2 regions of the Catenovulum sp. SX2 genome follow, and region 1 is predicted to be linked to the other one. Evidence: predicted binding sites of a transcription regulator. Region 1 holds the regulator's gene; the other holds the start of a gene.
What was found. The regulator FliA, encoded in region 1, starts transcription of late flagellar genes. The targets are predictions, from matches to a motif close to CTAAAGNTNNNNNNNNNNNNGCCGATA.
Positions count from the first base shown of each region.

Region 2: the regulator FliA is predicted to act here: its motif matches at 4,143-4,169, upstream of ACMZOO_RS04850 (DUF3530 family protein).

Region 1 covers NZ_CP182493.1:3,313,423-3,321,679, reverse strand. Annotated here, with positions in the region: gene ACMZOO_RS13820 (chemotaxis protein CheA) at 1-141, opposite strand, end outside; gene ACMZOO_RS13815 (protein phosphatase CheZ) at 158-889, opposite strand; gene cheY (chemotaxis response regulator CheY) at 909-1,292, opposite strand; gene ACMZOO_RS13805 (RNA polymerase sigma factor FliA) at 1,331-2,053, opposite strand; gene ACMZOO_RS13800 (MinD/ParA family protein) at 2,060-2,914, opposite strand; gene flhF (flagellar biosynthesis protein FlhF) at 2,930-4,333, opposite strand; gene flhA (flagellar biosynthesis protein FlhA) at 4,400-6,553, opposite strand; gene ACMZOO_RS13785 (VC2046/SO_2500 family protein) at 6,617-7,096, opposite strand; tRNA gene ACMZOO_RS13780 (tRNA-Tyr) at 7,226-7,310, shown strand; gene ACMZOO_RS13775 (response regulator) at 7,421-8,257, shown strand, end outside.
Region 2 covers NZ_CP182493.1:1,161,312-1,169,568, reverse strand. Annotated here, with positions in the region: gene ACMZOO_RS04870 (phosphoglycerate kinase) at 27-1,205, shown strand; gene ACMZOO_RS04865 (DNA alkylation repair protein) at 1,299-2,429, shown strand; gene rluA (bifunctional tRNA pseudouridine(32) synthase/23S rRNA pseudouridine(746) synthase RluA) at 2,542-3,195, shown strand; gene ACMZOO_RS04855 (DUF6942 family protein) at 3,197-3,688, shown strand; gene ACMZOO_RS04850 (DUF3530 family protein) at 4,207-5,136, shown strand; gene ACMZOO_RS04845 (nucleotide sugar dehydrogenase) at 5,209-6,375, opposite strand; gene ACMZOO_RS04840 (mannose-1-phosphate guanylyltransferase/mannose-6-phosphate isomerase) at 6,502-7,911, opposite strand; gene pdhR (pyruvate dehydrogenase complex transcriptional repressor PdhR) at 8,182-8,257, shown strand, end outside.

The sequences.
Region 1 (8,257 bases):
TCCTCGGAAGATTGCATTGAGTAAATTAGAATCTTCTGGATTATTCTCAAGCTCCACTAGCTGCTCAGATAACAGTTCCAGAATTTCAGCCGCTTCGACCAAAAAATCCTGCAATATATCTTCATCTACATCAAAGCTCATGGAACCTGTCCCCTAATTAAAAACCTAAACTCGACAAAAGATCATCCACTTCATCTTGATTGGAAACCGCATCCACCCTTTCTTCCGCGTCAATGATTGGCCCTTCTGGACCTTCATTAACCGCTTTGTCTGTTTTTTCAGCTGGTTGTGGTTCACCAAATACGGTAAGTAAATGAATTAAGTTATCTTCTACTTCTTTTACTAGTTCAATTACTCGACGAATGACCTGGCCTGTTAAATCTTGAAAGTCTTGAGCCATTAATACATCGTTTAATCGCGTCTTTAAGCTTTCGGCATCACCTTGCGATTTCTTTAATAAACTGTCCAAATCATGACAAAGTGTTTTAAATTCACTTAGCTCGATTTGGCGATTCATTAGTTTATCCCAAGTCGGAATTATATCTTTAATATTATCGTCTAAGCCCTCTGCAATCGGCAAACAATCCTCCACAGCATCCATAGTTTTATTGGCTGCTTTTTCGGTCATTTCCATTACGTAACTTAAACGGTTTTTAGCATCAGGAATATCTTCTGTCGCTAAGTCGGCAATTCTCACATCTAGTTGAAAATCGCCTATAGAGTTGTGCAACTGTCGCGTCAGCTTGCCTACTTCTTCAAAAAGCTCTACAGACGCAGCTTGCGTAGCGGAGTCAATAATTTGATTGGCAGTGTCGTTGTCACCTTGTTCAAGGCTAGCAACTAACCGTCTAGCATCTTCCAAACTGATTTTAGGAGCATTTGGCAACAATAGAATTCTCCTAAATCACTTAACCTAAACGTTCGAATATCTTATCGAGCTTCTCTTTTAATGTAGCTGCGGTAAATGGTTTAACTATGTATCCATTTACACCAGCTTGAGCTGCTGCAATAATCTGTTCTTTTTTCGCTTCTGCCGTAACCATTAAAACAGGGATATGTTTTAATTTTGCATCTGCACGAATGGCTCTTAACAAGTCGATGCCTTGCATGCCTGGCATATTCCAATCTGTTACAACAAATTCAAAATCACCATTTTGCAACATAGGCAAGGCAGTAGCGCCGTCATCTGCTTCTGACACATTTGTAAAACCTAGGTCTCGCAGTAAGTTCTTAATAATGCGTCGCATAGTTGAGAAATCGTCTACAACTAGCACTTTCATATTCTTGTCCAAAGCTTCCTCCGCTCGCGATTATTATGTAGCAAATCAAATTATATCTGTTGCCAGCTTTTTAATCTGGCTTTTAACCTGTGCATAGCTTGGCTGTGAATCTGACTCACGCGCGATTCACTTACGTCTAACACTGCACCGATTTCTTTTAAGTTTAATTCTTCATCATAGTACAAGGATAAAACTAACGCTTCTCTTTCGGGTAAAGTTTCAATTGCCTTGACTAAGGCGCCTTGGAAAGCGCCATGAGCCATATCTTCAAATGGCTCGTCAGCATTTTTGCTGTCGGGACTACCGATAACGTCTTCGGTAACACCTAAATCTTCGATGCCAATTATCTTGCCACAATTTACATCATTTAAAATATGATGGTACTCATCTAGCGAAATATCAAGTTTTTCAGCTACTTCTGCATCTCTTGCATCACGGCCAGTTTCTTTTTCTACTTCGGCGATTGCTTGAGAAATCATACGGCTGTTTTTGTGTACAGAACGAGGTGCCCAATCACCACGACGGATCTCGTCTAACATTGCACCTCGAATTCGAATACCAGCGAAAGTTTCAAAACTTGCGCCTTTACTACCATCAAAATTTTTCGAAGCTTCAAGCAAACCTATCATGCCAGCTTGAATCAGGTCATCAACCTGAACACTGGCGGGTAAACGCGCCATCATATGATGAGCGATGCGTTTAACTAAACCAGCATGCATTTCCACCAATGCCTGTTTTTGATCTACAGTTTGGTAAGCCGCCACTTTATTCACAACAGACTAAGCTCCTGGTGCAACCAATTGTTCAATGAAAAATTCTAGATGCCCAGTTGCATTATCTGGTATGGGCCAGCGTCCCGCTTTTGCCGCCAAGGTTTTAAAGGCGATAGCGGCAGGTGATTTCGGAAACGCATCTACGATTGTTTTCTGTCGTCTGACCGATTTTCTAATATTTTCGTCAAACGGTATTATCGCAACCAATTCAATGGCTACGTCTAAAAATCTATCAGTAACTTTGGATAGTTTAGCAAATAATTCTTGACCTTCACGCATTGAACGAACCATGTTGGCAACTATTTTGAAACGAAATACGCCAAAATCACGATTCAATACTTTCATTAATGCGTAAGCATCTGTAATTGAGGTGGGTTCATCACATACCACAACCATGACATCTTGTGCTGCACGGGAAAAACTCAGCACCATGTCAGAAATACCTGCTGCGGTATCAACAATTAATACATCAAAATCTTTTTGCAATTCACTAAATGCTCGGATTAAGCCAGCGTGCTCCTGTGGCGTTAGCTCAACCATATTACGTGTACCAGAAGTAGCAGGAACAATTTGAATACCATGCGGACCTGTTAACAATATGTCGTCTAAGCCACATTCTCCCGCTAATAAATGAGATAAATTCTTCTCTACACGCAATCCCAACATTACGTCAACATTGGCTAAACCTAAGTCAGCATCAAAAACGAGTACACGCTTGCCTTGCTGTGCCATTGCAACAGCCATATTCAGCGATACATTGCTTTTACCAACGCCACCTTTGCCGCCTGTGACTGCAATTACTTTTACTCTTTTTTGCTTCATATTTCGAAGGCCATTGGCCTGATCACCTAACTGGTTCATTATCTTCATAAATTCTTATTTATATATAGGCTGTCTTGCGCCATCTGTAAACCAGTATGGATGAGAAAAATCTCTTTCGTCCATTAATCCGGCTGCCTTATCGGTTAAATATTGTGCACTTGCTGCTTTTATATCCTCTGGCACGCGCTGACCATCAGTAAGATACCCGATTGGCAGGGCATTTTGAATGGCAACACTAATAATTTCTCCCAAACTCATGCTTTCATCTAATTTGGTGAAAATACAACCTGATAACGAAATTCGTTTAAATTGTTGCACAGCTTCCATTAAAACGCGGCGCTGTGCTGTAGCCTGTAATACTAAGTAACTTCGAATCTTAACATTAGTTGATTTCATCAGGCTATCTAATTGTTCAGCTAAACGTAAATCACGTTGGCCAACACCTGCGGTGTCAATTAATACTAGTTTACGATTACGTAACTGGTGAAGTGTATCAGCCAATTCTTCTGAGTGTGATACAACCTTACACGGACAGCCAATAATTTTCGCATAAGTTTGTAATTGTTCATGTGCACCAATGCGATATGTGTCGGTTGTTACTAAAGCAACTGAGTCTGCACCATGTTTTTTCGCGAAATGCGCAGCTAGCTTAGCCACTGTGGTTGTTTTACCCACGCCGGTTGGCCCTAACAATGCCACTACGCCACCACGACGCATTATGTCATTGTTGGTTACATTAATTTGATTTGTTAATAAGTCTAACGCATGTTCCCAAGCTTCATTTTGATCTATGTCACTTGGTAAAAAGCTGGCTATTTGATCTGCAACGTCACTTGAGATACCCATTTTAACCATACGGTCAACAATATAAGCGCGAATCGGTTCACTGCGCGCCATTTCTTGCCACATCAAGCCAGAAACTTGATGTTGTAATAAACTTCTAAGTTCGGCCATCTCAGCTTTAATCGATGTTAGCTCTTCATTATTTGATTCTGGTTGAGCTTGTGCTTGTACAGGTTTTGCGTGAGTTTGAGGTTGTGAAGCTTGCAACAATGGCGAATTGCGCCAATCATCTTCCATTTCGTCTTGGTCAACTGAAGCAGCTAGTGAACGCATCATACGTTGTTTGTTGGCACGTAAGTTTTTTTGCATGTCACTTTCTTGACGATTGTTGTGTACACGACTGGATGCCTGTGCAGGTTGGCTTTGACGTTGTAATAAAGACTGTAAGCTATCAGACATTTTAATTTCTTCAGCTTCTTCGCGAACAGGTGCAGTTGGAGCCGCCGCTACTGGCTGTGAAGCTTGTTGTGCCGGTTCTGCATCAATTGCTGCAACTATCTCGATACCTTCTGGTACTTTGGTATTTGACATAATGACAGCATCAGGCCCTAAAGTCGCTTTAACTTGATTTAATGCCGAACGAATATCTTTTGCTACAAACCTTTTAATTTTCATCAATCCTCCTCAGCCACGCTGCATTTCTATGCACGGACAAAGCAATGCTCAGACAAATATTTGACGTTACTGCCCTATCGAGTGAACGATACGAATTTGTTTATCATCCGGTATCTCTTGATACGACAGCACATGTAATCCGGGTACAGTGTGTTTGGTAAACCTAGCCAGCACATTTCTAAGTATGCCGGAGGTTAACAACACTGATGGTTCACCATTCATCTCTTGTTGTTGAGATGATTCTTGCAAGGCATTTTGTATGCGCTCTGCAAGCCCTGGCTCTATACCACCACCTTCTGCTCCACCTGCTTGCATAGATTGATGCAATATTTGCTCCAACTCTGGCGCCAAAGTTATGACAGGCAGTTCATCTAAGCCATTGGATATTTCTTGAACAATTAATTTTCGCAGCGAAATTCGTATCGCAGCCGTTAGTACATCGGGGTCTTGGCTCTTAGGTGCATACTCAACTAAGGTTTGAACTATGGTACGCATGTCACGAATTGCCACACCTTCAAACAATAAATTTTGCATAACTTTTACGACACACGACAAACTTAAGATGTCAGGCACTAAACCTTCAACCAACTTAGGATAAGATTTCGCCAACATATCCATTAAGTTTTGCGCTTCTTCATGGCCAATTAATTGCCATGCGTTATTGGTTAGCAACTGACTTAAGTGAGTCGCAACGACGGTCGAAGCATCTACGACTGTATAACCTAGGGTTTGAGCTTGTTCGCGTTGGTCAGGGTTAATCCACACAGCTTCTAGCCCAAATGCAGGATCTGTTGTTTTAACCCCTTTAAGATTACCAAATACTTGTCCTGGATTAATCGCCATTTCTTTGTCGTGATAAATTTCAGCTTGGCCTATCACTACACCCATTAAAGAAATTCGATAAACATTTGGTGATAAATCTAAGTTGTCGCGAATGTGCACTGCAGGCACCAAAAAGCCCATTTCTTGCGACATTTTTTTCCTAACACCCTTAATTCGTGAAAGCAGTTCACCACCTTGTGATTTATCCACTAGAGGAATGAGTCTATAGCCAACTTCTAGACCAATTACATCCATAGGTTGAACATCATCCCAGCTGATTTCTTGAGGCTCTGCCGCAGGTGCCGCATTTCCTGGAAGCGCTTTGTTGCCAGCATTGGCTGAACCAGCTTTATTACCATCGCGCCCTTTGATTAATGCACCTGATTTTGATTTTGGTGCTTCACTACCTTGTTTATTCAGCCAATATGCCGCACCCGCAACAACAGCAGCCAAACCAAGGAATGCAATATGTGGCATACCCGGCACTATGCCCATAACAAATAAAATAGCGGCGGCTATATATAAAGCTTTGGAGTTACCCAACTGATCAGTTAATTGGTCGCCCAAATCAACCGAAGTATTTTGACGCGTAACTATGATTGCTGTGCCAACCGACATTAAAAGTGATGGAATTTGTGCAACCAAACCATCACCTATAGTTAATAAGGTATAAATTTCGATTGCATCAGAAAAGTTAAGATCGTGCTGAACCATGCCAATAATCAAACCACCGGCAATATTGATTAACATGATCAACAAACCAGCTATCGCATCACCTTTTACGAATTTACTCGCACCGTCCATAGAACCATAAAAATCTGCTTCGTCAGTAATTTCTTTACGGCGTACAACCGCTTCTTCTTGGCTAATAAAACCTGCGTTTAAGTCGGCATCTATCGCCATTTGTTTACCTGGCATACTGTCTAAGGTAAAACGAGCACTTACTTCAGAAATACGACCTGCACCCGCAGTCACAACTTTAAAGTTAATAATCATTAAAATGGCAAAAACAACTAAACCAACTGCGTAGTTGCCACCTATCACCACCTCACCAAAAGAGGCGATAACTTGTCCGGCTGCATCACCACCATTGTGGCCTTCAAGCAAAACGATACGGGTAGACGCAATGTTTAACGCCAAACGCAAAACTGTTGCAATTAAGATAACGGTCGGGAAAGCGCCAAATTCCAGTGGTTTTAACGTGTAAATAACCACCAGCAATATCACCATAGACAAAGCGATATTAAACGAAAACAAAATATCTAATAGGATGGCCGGCAAAGGTAAAACAACCATAGCAAGTATGGCCAAAACAACAAATGCGACACCAAATCCTGTCATTTGTTGGAAACTGTCTTTACTCAAATTAAATTTTTGCAAAGTTTGCGTTAACTGCATACGTCAATAATCCAGCACCCTCATATAAGTGAGGCTAGCTTTGCAAAAATAAGGCCAGGCTGCTTAAACCGCTTGAAGAATATCGTATAACAGTGTGGGATCAGTTTGAGTTGGTTGCTGCTCGTCTGCGGCTTGCTGTAATGCAAACAAACGATTGCGTGCATGTAACGATAAATTATCAATTACATGCTGGTCGACTTTAGCTTTATCATTAAATTGTGATAACGCGGGGGGATTTAAACAAGCAACAAGTTTGTTCATTGCTAGTCCTGCAAAATTTAGCGCATAACTTTGATCAAGCGCTGATTCAAAAGCGGCATCGTCTGCCGCCACTTTATATTGATGAACAACACCCAGTTGTTGTTTTAAATAAGCTTCGTCAGATTCAAAAGCTTGTTGTTGCTGTTTAGCAATTTTAAATTGGGCGTTTTCACAAACATTTTCATCCAGCATAGCTAACAACAAAGCAAAATCACCGCGGTGATTTTGTTCCAAAGCGCGATTAAGCGAATTTGAAATATGTCCTTCGTTGATAATTTGCATTTTTGCTGAGTAATTAATCAATATGAGTAAAAGTTACTCTTTACATCGGCCTTTGAAAAAAAAACTTAAGTTTTTTTATAAAAAAGCTTTACAGCACAATTTAATTTGATAGTATGCGCGGCGTCTTCCGGAGGGGTTCCCGAGTGGCCAAAGGGATCAGACTGTAAATCTGACGGCTCTGCCTTCGCTGGTTCGAATCCAGCCCCCTCCACCACTTTTCTTCAGTATATTCCAAAATTAAATTCTTTAAATTTAAAAGCCACTTGCAACAGTCAAAATTAAAGTAAATACTCAATTTATCTTTAGAAAATCATATCGCCTATTATGCAACCAGGAACCTTGTACAAGGACAAACGCTTTTTAATTGTTGATGATCAGCGCCCGTTTCAAGTTATGTTAAAAGGCATACTGATTAATTTGGGTGTTAAAGACATTCAAATGGTCACTAATGGTGAAGCAGCTATATCAGCGGCTAAGAGCCACGAATTTGACTTTATCTTGGTTGATTATAATTTAGGTGGCCATCGCAAAAATGGTCGGCAAATAGTTGAAGAGATCCGCACAAAAAAGCTAGTTCCAGCTCATTGCATCATGGTAATGGTGACTGGTGAAAACCATAGGCCAATGGTACTTGGCGCAATAGAACTGCAGCCCGACGACTATGTTATGAAGCCATTTTCGCAAAATGTGCTGAAACACAGGTTAGACAAGGCGATGCACAAGCGTTCCAACTTATTGTCTATCTATAAAGCCATGCACGAAGAAGATTTTCCGCTGGCCATGTCGGAATGCAAACGCCTGATTAGTGAAAACAATCGCTATCGCAATTTCTGTAATAATTTGCTGGCTGAATTGCTGTGCAAACAAAAACACTATGAACAAGCTGAATATTTGCTCACACAACTGTTAAAAGTGAAACCTTATACTTGGGGGCAAATTCAGCTCGCCCGAACTTACCACCATCAAGGTAAACATCAAGAAGCCATAGTATTGGCGACCGAAGTGATGAAACAAGCGCCTATGATTATCGACTCATACGATTTGATGGCCGAAGCGTTTCACGCTAAAGGTGATTTGACTCACTCGCTTGAAATGGCGATCCGCGCAACTGAATTATCCCCCTACTCGGTAACACGGCAATATAGGCTTTGCCAAATTGCT
Region 2 (8,257 bases), 2.0 Mb from region 1:
ATACATAATAAATTGGAGACACGATTATGTCAGTAATCAAAATGACTGACCTGGATTTACAAGGTAAACGCGTATTAATTCGTGAAGACTTAAACGTTCCTTTGGACGATGCAGGCAACATTACTTCTACTGTGCGTTTAGACGCTGCAATTCCAACTATCCAACAGGCATTGGATAAAGGTGCGGCTGTATTGGTAATGTCTCACTTAGGTCGCCCGACTGAAGGCCAATTCGAAGAAAAATATTCATTAGCACCTGCAGTTAAATATTTAGCTGAAAAATTATCTGCGCCAGTATCTTTAGCAAAAGATTATTTAGACGGTGTAGAAGCTAAAGCAGGTGAATTAGTTGTTTTAGAAAACGTGCGTTTTAATGAAGGCGAAGGCGCTGATGATGATGCATTAGCGAAAAAACTTGCAGCTTTATGTGACGTATTTGTAATGGACGCATTTGGTACTGCGCACCGTGCACAAGCTTCAACTCATGGTGTTGCTAAGTTTGCACCTGTTGCAGCTGCTGGCCCATTATTAGTGAACGAGTTAGACGCATTAGGTAAAGCTTTAGGCAACCCTGAGCGTCCATTAGTTGCTATTGTTGGTGGTTCTAAAGTTTCTTCTAAATTAGCTGTATTAGATGCATTCTCTAAAATTGTTGACGTATTAGTTGTTGGCGGTGGTATTTCTAATACTTTCGTTGCTTCTGCTGGTAACGAAGTAGGTAACTCTTTATACGAAGAAGATTTAATCCCAGAAGCTAAGCGTTTACGTGATACAACAGAAGTTATTTTTGCAACTGATGTTCGTACCACTAAAGAAGGTTTTGGCGACTGGAACCACAATTCAGTAACTGAAACTAAACAAGCAAATGAAATTCAAGCCGACGAAGAAATTATCGACTACGGCCCAGAGTCTGCTGCGCGTGTTGCTGAAATTATCAAATCAGCTAAAACAATCATTTGGAATGGCCCTTGTGGTGTATTCGAATTTGATGCTTTTGCTAAAGGTACTGAAGTGGTTGCACGTGCAATTGCTGAGTCTGACGCTTTCTCAATCGCAGGTGGTGGCGACACTTTAGCTGCTATTGATAAGTGGAATTTAGCAGATAAAATTTCTTACGTTTCAACTGGTGGTGGTGCTTTCCTTGAGTTTGTTGAAGGTAAAGAATTACCAGCTGTTAAAGTATTAGAAGAAAGGGCTAAAGCTTAATATTTAGCATAACTTTGCTTTTATCCAAACCCCAGCTTGCTGGGGTTTGTTGTATCTGGGGCTTGTTGTATCTGGGTTAGTGCAGGAGGAAAAATGGAACCGTTTAAAAACGTCTTTAGTATAAAACTGATTGAACATATTGCGGCACAAATTGAGCTATATGATAAGGCTTTTAATAAATCTCAATTTATCGAGCTAGCGGCTAAGGATTTAGAGCAGCTTGAACTGAAGCAGCGCAGTCAACAAATCTATCAAGCGTTACAACAAACCCTTCCTTCAGACTACCGTGAATCTTGTGAAATTTTATTAAAAACGCTCGCGCCAGTAGACGAGACTTCTGAACAAATTCATTTTGATAATAGCGCACAAGGTATTCGTGGTTGGGCAATTATGCCTATGGCAGATTTCGTCGCTTTACATGGTTTAGAAGATATTGAGTTTGCCTTATCGGTTTTAAAACAAATGACCAAACGCTTTTCTGCCGAGTTTGCCATTCGGTATTTAATTGAAAAAGACCCAGAGTTGGTGATTGCCACATTACAAACTTGGTTAGAGGATAAAAATCCGCATGTGCGCCGTTTAATTTCTGAAGGTACAAGACCAAGATTGCCTTGGGGTATACGTTTGGGCTGTTTTATTGAAAAGCCACAGTTGACTATTCAATTATTAGAACAACTCAAAGACGACGACAGTGAGTATGTCCGTCGTTCGGTTGCCAATCATTTAAATGATATTAGTAAAGACCATGCAGATTTGATTGTGAGTTTAACTGAAAACTGGCTAGCTAATGCTGATAAAAACCGCCAAAAACTTCTAAAACACGCTTGTCGTGGATTAGTTAAACAAGGGCATCAAGCAGTGTTAGCTGCATTTGGTTTCGGCGAGCCTCAAGTAAAAGTGATAGCCGGGCAAGTATCGCCAAAGCAGATTGAGTTGGGCGGGCAAGTTGAAATAAGCATAGAACTTATTTCAACAGCAAATAAATCACAGAATTTAGTCCTTGATTATGCGGTACACCACCAAAAAGCGGGCGGAAAAACATCCGCCAAAGTGTTTAAGTGGAAACAACTTGAGTTACAGCCAAATCAAACTCTGTTGGTTAAAAAAATTCATAAAGTCATAGCTGTAACTACACGAAAATATTATTCGGGTGAACACAAAATTGATATTTTATTGAATGGACAATTGCTAGAAACCGTGAGTTTTGACCTGTCCGTACCATAAAATATTATATTGGCTAATTTTGCATACTGGTTGGTGCGCGCATGAAATGTGTAACTTCTAATGGCTTACGTATATAATCACGCCACTTTGATTTAACCAGCAAGCCGACACTGTGACTTTTGTATATAACCCACCACAAACACCTTATCTACCCATTTTGTATCAAGATCAAGATATGGTGGTGTTTAACAAACCAAGCGGTTTATTGTCGGTAAAAGGCAAATTACCCGAACATTGGGATAGTGTAGAGTTAAGAGCAACACGTGTATGGCCAAAAATTGGTGTAGTTCATAGGTTAGATATGGCGACGTCTGGTTTAATGGTGTGGGCTTTACACAAAGAAGCACACGGCAAGTTGGCTCGGCAGTTTCAAGACAGGGTGACCAAAAAAACGTATATCGCGCGCATTTATGGCAAAGTTGCAGCAGAGCAGGGGTTAATTGAATTACCTCTTATTTGTGATTGGCCGAATCGACCAAAACAAATGGTAGAGTTTAATCGTGGTAAACCCTCAACAACTTATTGGCAAGTTGAAGCATACGAAGAAAATGCCACTAGGGTTAAACTCTTTCCGATCACAGGCCGCTCTCATCAACTTAGAGTACATATGTTAAAGCTTGGTCATCCCATTTTGGGGGACAGGTTATATGCACATGAAGATGCATTAGCTAAGGCTAACAGGCTGCAATTGCATGCTGAAACTTTGTTTTTGTATCACCCAATGACAGGTGAGCCTATGAACTTCAACGCACCTTGCCCGTTTTAATATGATAGGTATAGGTAATCCCCGAGCAAATATTCACTTGTGTTTGCAACACAGACCACCAGTTGCACCATACCCAGCGCTGCAGGCTATGCATTATCTGCAAATAGGTGAATTGGCAGAGCTGGTTGGTCAATGTTCGAATAATTGGCGTAAGGTGTTTAATTGTTATGCCAAGTTGTTATTTGAACTAGATGCCTTAGGTTTTGCCAGTTGGCAAGATTATCGAGAAGCTCACCTGTTGCAGCAGGGATGTCAGCACTCTGTGTTGTTTGCACCAACGCCGTTTGAATTTAAACCAGATCCGGATTGTGTTTATATTATTGCCGGTAAAACTTATGCGGCAACTTTACCATTACCTGACCTTGAATGGTTGTCCCCTTCATTTGCCATTAATCACAAACACAAAATTATCGTATCACCCTATTTTGATTATCGGCAGTTAACCAATGAAAAAACACTGCAGTTAGCCGGATTGATTCGGCAGCTTTGTTAGATGTGGCGAATATCACTGCACGTTGTGTGCAATATACGGGAACTACTAGCTTTCTAGTTGCTGCACAAAGCGAGTTAAACAAGGTCAAGGTGGTTGAGATATTTTTGAAAAATCGCTTCAAGGCCATCCTGGCTCGCTCTCACACGGCATCCATGCCGAGTTGACGTTTTTCAAAAACAACCTCAACCACCTTTCCCGCAATTTTATTGCTTTTCTTGTGAGGAGTAGCAGCTTTGAATTGTTTTTATCAAGCAACAACGCCGCGATATACTAGTTCGAGAAAGCCTGCTCGAAATGCTAACTTTCTAAAACTTCTTTATCAGGGATGATAAAGCAGAGCTTCCACGGATGGATTTACAGCGTTTTTAGAAAGTTATGCTTCGAGTGGGCTTTGGTACACGGCTCTACCAGCGTATTCCAGAATAAAGAGCACAGTAATAGCTCGATACTTATACTATAGTTTAGCCATTAACCGCCGATAACCTAACTAAGCAAGGTAACCATAAATCAGGTGATTTATGCGAGTTTTTACATCATTCATTATATTCGTGTGTTTATTCGCAATTGCATTGCGCAGTTATGCTGAAGAAACACCCGCAGAAGCATCTACTGAGGTCGCTGCTGAAGAAGGCGCAACAGCACCACAGCCAACCGCCATTCGACCCAAACACATATTGCCGCCGTCTGAATACCAAGTCGCGTCAAACGACTTACTCAGATATGCACCAGAAGCAGAGATAAAGCCGTTAATGGCAGGCGAAAGCCAGTTTACTGCGTTAATTAGTGAGCAAGATGGTAGCGTAATTCGAGGCAGCGCTTTGTTGCTGCCTGATATCAGTTTGCATCCTAATCAATCAGCCACTTTTTACCAATTGCGTTATGCGCTCAATCAATATGGTTGGATCAGCGTTGCCGGTATTATGCCAGAGATAATGCACCAACAACTCAAAGATGAGCAGCAGCTTCAACAGCTAATTGAACGCCCAAATAACACGCTTGATGTGGTTTTAGAGGATACGCAAAAACAATATATCAACCAATTGCAGCTGGTTATGTCGAGTATGTTAGATGAAGCCTCAGCGTATCCAGGACTTATCATGTTAGTGGCGCAAGGGGCAACAGCCGGTTGGTTGGTTGAAGGTTTGGCATCGCAGCAACTAGAAATGCCTGACGTATTAGTGCTGATATCTCCGTATCTGCCCGATCAAAAACTCAATCAAAAACTACCGGCGAAAATTGCCCAGCTGCCAGTGCCAATTTTGGATGTATGGTCAGAGCGAGATAACCCTTGGGCAAAATCCACTGTAATGGCACGGAAAAAAGCGAGTAAACGTTATTTGACTATGCATTATCGTCAACGTGAATTATTTGGCTTTCGCGGATTAGAAACAACAGACGCACGCCTTGGCAAAGAGATATATGGTTATGTAACTTATCTGGGGTGGTAACAACTCACAACAGTTAGAAACAAAAAAGGAAGCTAATGCTTCCTTTTTAATGAGTTAGCTAAATAGGATTATTTAGTCACTGCCAAATAAATCACGGGTATATACTTTATCCGCGACATCTTCTAATACATCTGCCATGCGGTTAGTTAAAATAACGTCTGACTCTTGTTTAAACTCATTTAAGTCTTTAATCACTTTTGAGTTGAAGAAGGTGTCTTCTTCTAACACTGGTTCATAAATAACAACTTGAATACCTTTGGCTTTTATACGTTTCATAATGCCTTGGATAGATGAAGCGCGGAAGTTGTCTGAGCCAGATTTCATAATTAAACGATAGACACCAACTGTTTTTGGCCCACGAGCAATAATTGAATCTGCAACGAAATCTTTTCGAGTGGTGTTGGCATCTACAATCGCTCGAATTAGGTTATTTGGAACATCTTGATAGTTAGCCAATAACTGTTTGGTATCTTTTGGCAAACAATAACCACCATAACCAAAAGATGGATTGTTGTAATGACTGCCAATGCGAGGGTCTAAACCAACACCTTGAATAATTTGACGACTGTTTAAACCATGGCGCTCTGCATAAGTGTCTAACTCGTTAAAGTAAGCAACACGCATAGCTAGATAAGTATTTGAGAATAACTTAATTGCTTCTGCTTCGGTTGAATCAGTAAACAATACATCAACGTTTTCTTTTATCGCGCCTTGTACCAACAAGTCTGCAAATACCTTAGCACGCTCAGATTGTTCACCAACAATTACGCGAGAAGGGTAGAGGTTATCGTATAAAGCTTTACCTTCACGTAAAAATTCAGGTGAAAACATTAAGTTTTCGCAGCCCAACTCTTGTTTAATTTCAGCAGTGTAACCAACAGGTACAGTTGATTTAATCACCATAACTGCATCTGGGTTAATAGCCATTACATCTTTAATTACCGCTTCTACTGAGCGAGTATTGAAGTAGTTGGTTTCAGGGTCATAGTCAGTTGGTGTTGCGATAACAACGTAGCTTGCACCTTGGTACGCTTCTTTTTTATCTAAAGTCGCACGAAAGTTAAGCGGTTTTTCCGCTAAATACTTTTGAATATATTCATCTTCAATCGGCGATTTTTTATCGTTTAGCAAGTTGACCTTTTCTTCAACTATGTCTAACGCGACTACTTCGTTGTTTTGTGCCAATAACACTGCATTTGAGATACCAACGTACCCTGTTCCTGCTACGGCTATTTTCATATTTCCGCTCCTAATGCTTCCTGACCTAAGGCCATTTTTTGTCTTTGCTGGCGCAGTGGCCAAAATTTTAAAATTTATAGTTGTAAACGCTACATGCAGTTAAATAAGCACACGCGCTTAGCCGTGTTAAACACGGCCGTATCTATCTTCAAAACGTACAATGTCGTCTTCACCAAGGTATGATCCTGACTGAACTTCAATTAATTCTAATGGTACTTTACCTGGATTTTCTAACGCGTGAATTACACCAACTGGAATATAAGTCGATTGGTTTTCTGTTAATAATAATTCTTTATCACCATTAGTTACTTTGGCTGTACCAGATACTACAATCCAGTGCTCAGCTCTGTGGTGATGCATTTGCACAGATAATTTCGCACCAGGTTTTACTGTGATGCGTTTAACTTGATAACGTGCACCATTATCAATTGAATCGTATTTACCCCAAGGGCGATATACTTCTCGGTGGAACTGAAATTCGCTGCGACCTTCAGCTTTTAATTGGTTTACGATGTTTTTAACATCTTGCACCTTATCTTTAGCTGCAACCATAACCGCATCTTTAGTGTCGACTATGACTAAGTCTTCAACACCAACTGTTGCTACCATACGGCCTTCAACCGAACCATAGACCAAACAGTTTTTAGTACTTTCGCCGATAAAGTCGCCACGCACAGCATTGCCGTTATCATCTTTATTATTCACTTCCCACAATGCTGACCATGAGCCAACATCATTCCAACCTGCATCTAATGGTACAACCACAGCTGCATCGGTTTTTTCCATTACCGCATAATCAATTGAATCATCTGGGCAAGCTTCAAAAGCTGCTTTATCTACACGAACAAAATCTAAATCAGCGGCAGTATTACCTATGGCTTTTTTACAGGCTTCTAAAATAGCCGGTTGGTATTTAGCTAGTTCAGCTAAGTAACGGCTAGCTTTAAACATAAACATACCACTATTCCAGTAGTACTCACCGCTATTTAAATATTCGGTTGCTGTGGCTAAATCTGGTTTTTCAACAAAACTATCTACCGCATAAGCTGTGTCTACTGCGTTGCCACGTTTAATATAACCATAACCAGTTTCAGCATGGGTTGGCACAATGCCAAAAGTCACCATCTTATCTTGTTTGGCGAGAGCTTGGGCTTTATCAATGGCGGCTAAAAACGCATCATTGTTTTGAATAACATGGTCTGCGGCTAAAACTAATAGTAGAGGGTCGTCACCATTTGCAGTTGCTTGCAAAGCGGCAAGTGCAATAGCAGGGGCTGTGTTGCGGCCAACTGGTTCTAAAATTACTGGGCTTTGCAGCGCTTTAATCGCTCTAAGTTGCTCTGCTACCATAAAGCGGTTGTCTTCGTTACAAATTACCAGAGGTGCTAAATGATCACTGCCTTTTAAGCGCAATACAGTTTCTTGTAACATAGAGTTATCGCTTGCAAGCGGTAAATATTGTTTTGGGTAAGCTGAGCGAGAAAGGGGCCATAAACGCGAGCCAGAACCGCCCGCCATCACAACTGGTAGAAACATAAAAAGAGTCCTTGAAATGCATCAAATTTTTATTGTTTAAATATAAGCACAGATGCTAACACGTATTGTGGGCGACCGTAAGCTTGAAAACATGACATTTACCACAGATGTTTAAATTTAGCTTACATACTTTACTGAGTTAGATTACAGGTAAGACCTCACCACTATAAACAATAAAAATTGTGCACATTAATTTACAGCAAGAATTGCTTCTGCTATCGTAACGCGCAATTAAATTGGTATTACCAATTATCCTGTGCACGGAACAACATGAATTACCAAAAAATACGTCAACCTAAATTGGCTGATGCCATCCTACAACAACTCGAGACTATGATACTCGAGG